DNA from 2 places in the Clostridium algidicarnis genome. Region 1 is predicted to be linked to the other one. Evidence: predicted binding sites of a transcription regulator. Region 1 holds the regulator's gene; the other holds the start of a gene.
The links. The regulator LexA, encoded in region 1, represses DNA repair genes until DNA is damaged. The targets are predictions, from matches to a motif close to CNAACANNTGTTNG.
Positions count from the first base shown of each region.

Region 2: a site for LexA is predicted at 1,677-1,690, ahead of uvrB (excinuclease ABC subunit UvrB). Genes of this name have one in related genera too.

Region 1 covers NZ_JNLN01000001.1:2,532,898-2,536,122, reverse strand. Annotated here, with positions in the region: gene hfq (RNA chaperone Hfq) at 41-283, shown strand; gene BV55_RS0112060 (methionine gamma-lyase family protein) at 375-1,655, shown strand; gene lexA (transcriptional repressor LexA) at 1,699-2,307, opposite strand; gene BV55_RS0112050 (hypothetical protein) at 2,510-2,941, shown strand; gene BV55_RS0112045 (tyrosine recombinase XerC) at 3,096-3,225, opposite strand, start outside.
Region 2 covers NZ_JNLN01000001.1:1,530,619-1,533,843, forward strand. Annotated here, with positions in the region: gene BV55_RS0107500 (S41 family peptidase) at 1-53, shown strand, start outside; gene BV55_RS0107505 (PDZ domain-containing protein) at 140-1,501, shown strand; gene uvrB (excinuclease ABC subunit UvrB) at 1,713-3,225, shown strand, end outside.

The sequences.
Region 1 (3,225 bases):
TATAGAATACTACCTTAAAGATATTTTGGAGGATGAGGATATGAATAAATTAACAAATAACTTACAAGACATATTTTTAAATGAATCAAGAAAAAATAATGTACCCGTAGTTATGTACCTTACTAATGGATTTCAGCTAAAAGGTATAGTTAAAGGCTTTGATAATTTTATTATTATACTTGATTCAGATGGTAAAGAAATGCTAGTATATAAACATGCGATTACAACAATAACCCCGCTAAAACCAATTTCATTTAATAACACTGAAGACTTCAATAAATAATTTGTTTGATTTTAGGGGTTAATAGGCAACTTAGTTGCCTATTAATTTATTGTATTTACATATAAATTTAAAATTCGAAGGAGACTAAATAATGCTTGACGCTACAAAAGAACTATATAAATCTAATTACGGAATAAGCGATAAAATCTTAGAACTATATGAAATGACTTTAAAAGATATAGATGATCAATTTAAGATGTATGATGAGATAAGAGAATATAACCAATCAAAGGTTTTGATGGCACTGCAAAAAGAAAGAATAAGCGATATACATTTTACTAATTCTTCAGGTTATGGTTATGGAGATATAGGAAGAGACGCACTTGAAAAAGTTTATTGCAGAATATTTAATGCAGAAGCTGCCCTTGTAAGACCGCACTTTGTAAATGGTACACATGCCATAGGTACAGCACTTTTCGGTAATTTAAGACCTAATGATACTATGTTATCTATTTGTGGTACCCCTTATGATACTCTTCATGGGATAATTGGAATAAGCAACGAAACAAATATCGGTTCACTTAAAGAGTACGGAATAAATTATAAACAAATAGATTTAATTGAAGGTAAGGTTAACTTTAAAGCTATAAAGTCAGAGCTTGAAACTGATAAAAACATAAAGCTTATACATATACAACGTTCTACAGGTTATGGCTGGAGAAAATCATTTTTAATTTCTGAAATAGAAGAAATGATTACTTTTATAAAGGACATAAGAAAAGATGTAATTGTATTTGTTGATAATTGCTATGGTGAATTTATAGATACAAAAGAACCTACAGATGTTGGTGCTGACTTAATGGCCGGTTCATTAATAAAAAATATAGGTGGAGGTATTTCTCCTACAGGAGGCTATATAGTTGGAAAAGAGGAGTATGTTAAACAAGCATCCTTTAGACTAACTGTGCCAGGGATAGGAGGGGAGTGTGGGTCAACTTTTGGAGTGATGAGACAATTGTTTCAAGGCCTTTTTCTGGCTCCACATATATCTATGGAAGCAGTAAAAACAGCTGTATTTGCCTCAAGACTTATGGAACTTTCAGGATTTGAGGTTATGCCAAAATTTGATGATAAAAGAAGTGATATAATACAAGCTATAAAGTTTAATGATAAGGATATTTTAATTAACTTTTGCAAGGGCATACAACAAGGATCACCTATAGATTCCTTTGTGGAATGTGAGCCATGGGAAATGCCAGGATATGAAGATCAAGTAATCATGGCTGCTGGAGCGTTTATTCAAGGATCCTCCATAGAACTTTCAGCAGATGCACCTATAAGAGATCCATATATAGCTTATCTTCAAGGTGGATTAACCTTTGATCATGGTAAGCTTGGAGTTTTAATAGCACTGTCTAAAATAATGAAATAATAAAACAATAAAAGCACTATAACTTTAGTGCTTTTATTGTTTTCTAATATCTTCTATATATTCCTACTAGTTTTCCTAAAACAACACAGTCTTTTACTATTATTGGGCTCATACTCTTATTCTCTGGCTGAAGTCTTATAAAACCATCTTCTTTAAAAAATCTTTTTATTGTAGCTTCGTTTTCTATTAGCGCTACAATAATTTCACCATTGGTTGCAGTTTCACCTTTTTCAATAATGGCCAAATCGCCACTATGTATTCCTGCATCAATCATGCTATCCCCACTTACCTTTAATATAAATAAGTCCTTATCATGTTTTACAAAGTTCATAGGCATAGAAAATGTATCTTCAATATTTTCTACAGCTAAGATAGGTAATCCAGCAGTAACTTTTCCTATGATTGGGATATCAACCATTTCCTTTTTAGACATGGATAGTTCTAATATTTCTAGAGCTCTTGGTTTTGTAGGATCTCTTTTTATAAAACCTTTTTTCTCTAATCTTTTTAAGTGTCCATGAACAGTAGAAGTCGATTTTAATGACACTGCCTCACATATTTCTCTTACTGAAGGAGGATAACCTTTTAATTCAGTATAGCTCTTTAAAAATGCGTATATTTCTTCTTGTTTTGAATTTGCTTGTTCCGTCATTAATAAACACCCCACAATCTTAATTAATAAAATTATTATACCATATAATCTCACTTAATTCAAACCTACGTTCTTTTAATTTGATAATATTTACAAAAAGTTTTCTTATGCTATTTTCCATTATCTTTTTAAAATTGATTTTTAAAATATTTGTGTTATAATATAATACTAAAGTTTAATATATTGTAAATTTAAGATAGAGGTGATTACTACGGATAAAAATAAAAACAAACTATCTAATTATGATTCTAGCACAGAGGATGATATGTGTGACTTAGATCCAAATAAGATTTGTGACAATTGCTTTAAGTGTTTAGAGGAAAACATCTCAGATGTACGTTCTATAAATATGGAAGATCTAGAGAACTATGTTTTAGAAGGGGAAGAGTTTCCAAAGAACTTAGCGGACTTAGAATATGCGCCCAATGAGAATAAGCCTAATTATGAATCTGATGATAAAAACTTTAATTTAGAAAATATAAATGATCCATATATAGAAGAAGTGGACAATAAAAAAGTTTATTTTATAGAAGATTTAGAAAACGTAAAAAGTATATTAGATAACGAGTCAAATTTTAATTCATTAGCAACTGAAGCCTATCCAGGATTAATAATATTAAAAGGAAAAGAGTAGGGGATACGTAGGTAAAAAATAAATTATATACTAGTTAAAAATTAAATTTTACAGAGGTAAATTGAAATTCAATTGCCTCTGTAATTTTATTTTAGATTTTAAAATAATATTATAGGTATAAATGGTCATAGGAGTTCTATATTTTTCTTTAAAATCATATAGTTTCGTCTTGATTTAAAGGATTAGATTTTACTGCTTCCCTCAATCTTTCGTCATCTACGTGAGTATATATTTGGGTAGTAGATATATTTTCATGGCCTAATATATCTTGAAGACTTCTTATA
Region 2 (3,225 bases), 1.0 Mb from region 1:
ACAGAGGTACGGATCCTCAATTTAATAAGGCATTAGAGATACTAAAAAAATAAGAGTATTCAAAAGTAATAATTACTACAAATAAGATAATGAGTGTTATTTTTTTGGTACCTAAGTTAAAGTAGGAGGAAATTTTTTGATGGGTATTGCAGGATATACATTAAAGGCTGTAGCCTTTGCTATGGTCAGCCCACAATTTGCAATTACGCTTATAATGCTTGCGTTTATATTTTATGGTAAAAATAAAAGAACCGTGCTAATGCAAAAGATGATTCTAGGGGAACAGGTAAACTCTCCCCTAGAACTTACTATGTCGCAGCTGGTTTTAGGAATAATAGGTGGAGTAATGTCCAGCCTTATTTTATCTTATTTAGGAGTAATGTTTGGAGAAAATTCAGGAATACACCTAATGTTCGTATTTTCTTTATTATTATTATTTTTCAGTCCTAGATTTATATGCTTTTCTTATTCCGGGGCTTTGCTTGGTCTTTTAAGTATAATATTAAATTTAATTAAGGACCCACTTTTAACTATGTACCCTACTATAGAAATTATAAATAGACCCTTTTATATAGATATTGCAGCACTTATGACCTTAGTTGGTGTACTTCATATAGTAGAAGGATTACTAGTTGCAGTAGATGGACATAGAGGGGCTATACCTATATTTACTAATAGAGACGGAAAGATACTTGGAGGATTTGCACTTAAGCGGTATTGGGCTATGCCTATTGCCATATTAATGATTTTAAGTAATGAAACAGGAACTATTGGTCAAAACATTATTACACCTAGTTGGTGGCCAATTATGAGGAATCCTTTAACCTTAAGTATATTAACTATGGCTGTAGTTTCCATTATGCCTTTTTATGGAGTGCTTGGTTATAACTCCATTACATTTACTAGGTCTAAGGGAGAAAAGTCTGCCATGTCAGGTATAGGAATATTAATATATGGTATTACACTTACTCTTGTAGCTCAATTAGCAAGAATAAGTCTATCATTACAACTTTTTGTTATATTATTTGCTCCTTTAGCACATGAGATTATGTTAAATACTCAAAAGATTATAGAATCAAGGGCTGTAGCAAAGTTTATTAGTGATGAAGAAGGACTTATGGTATTAGATGTAGCACCTCAGTCCATTGCATATAATGCAGGCATAAGAAGTGGAGACAAGCTTTTAGAAATAAATAATAGTAAAATTGAAAATGAATCATATTTTTATAAAACTTTAAATGAAGGTATTGAAGAGGTTAAATTTAAACTAAAAGATTCTAAAGGAAATATAAAACAGTTAGTATTAAATAAGGGTAAAAGAAACAAAATAGGGTTAGTCATAGTGCCAAGAGCAGTTATATCTGAAGACCAATCAGAACATACAAAAAATGAAGATAAAGATGATGAAGATAAAGATGAAGAAAAACGTAAGGATAAAGGATTTAAGGATATACTAGAAGATATAAAGAAACATGAAGATAAAGACGAAAATGGTGATTAGACTTAGTATTGCTATGAACTAGACAGTGGTTATGTTTTATTTTTGATGGGGTTAAATTAAGTTTAATCATCAAGGTTTAGAACATAGCCATTTTTTAATTCATAAAGAAAGGTTTTTAGGGAATTATGGTTATTGACAGGTTATAATATTAAGTATAATATAGAGATATATGCAACGAACAGACGTTCAAAATCAGAATGGAGATGATTAAATGGGAGAGTTTAAAATATCCTCGAAATTTAAACCTACTGGAGATCAGCCTCAAGCAATAAATGAGATAGTTAAGTCTATTGAAGACGGAAATAAATTTCAAACTCTTCTTGGGGTTACAGGTTCAGGAAAGACCTTTACTATGGCTAATATAATAGAAAGAGTTCAAAGACCTACATTAATTTTAGCTCATAATAAAACCTTAGCAGCACAGTTATGCTCAGAATTTAGGGAGTTTTTCCCAACTAGTGCTGTAGAGTATTTTGTGTCTTATTACGATTATTACCAACCAGAAGCCTACATGGCGCAAACAGATACCTTCATAGAAAAAGATGCATCAATAAATGATGAAATAGATAAACTAAGACACTCGGCCACATCAGCTTTATTTGAAAGAAGAGATGTTATAATTGTAGCTTCAGTTTCTTGTATTTATGGACTAGGTAACCCTGATGAGTATAAAAAGCTTACTATATCCTTAAGACCAGGTATGATAAAGGACAGAGATGAAGTAATTAAAAAATTAGTAGAGATTCAATATGAAAGAAATGAAATAGATTTTTCTAGGGGTACATTTAGAGTAAGAGGAGATGTTTTAGATATAGTTCCAGCCTCTTCAGAAAGTAAAGGAATAAGAATAGAATTTTTTGGAGATGAAATAGATAAGATAAAAGAATTTGATATATTAACAGGTCACATAATAGGGGAAAGAAATCATGTGTCTATATTCCCAGCCTCTCACTTTGCTACATCTAAAGATAAAATAGATATAGCCATAGAAAAGATAGAAGAAGAATTAGAAAAAAGATTAAAGGAACTTATATCGGAAGATAAGTTATTAGAAGCTCAAAGGATAAGACAAAGAACTAATTTTGATTTAGAAATGATAAAAGAGATGGGATATTGTAGCGGAATCGAAAATTATTCTAGGATATTAGATGGAAGAGCAGCAGGAACTCCACCACAGACCTTAATTGATTATTTCCCAGATGACTTTTTGTTTTTTATAGATGAAAGTCATGTAACGCTACCACAGGTAAGGGCTATGTACGGCGGAGATAGATCAAGGAAGAATTCCTTAGTGGATTATGGCTTTAGACTACCTTCGGCCTTTGATAATAGACCTCTTCAGTTCCCAGAATTTGAAAATAAATTAAATCAAGTATTATTTGTAAGTGCCACACCAGCTGTTTATGAACTGGAACATTCAAAGGTTATAGCAGAACAGATAATAAGGCCTACAGGGCTTTTAGATCCAGAAATAACTATAAGACCAGTTAAAGGACAAATAGATGACTTATATGAAGAAATTCAAAAGACTATAAAAAAAGGGTATAGGGTATTAGTTACAACGCTTACAAAGAGAATGTCCGAGGATCTTACAAAATATTTAAAAGAGCTTAATGTAAAGACCACATATCTTCACTCAGGTATAGAAACTATAGAGCGTATGAGGATAATAAGGGATTTAAGAGTAGGCACCTTTGATGTACTAGTTGGTATTAACCTTTTAA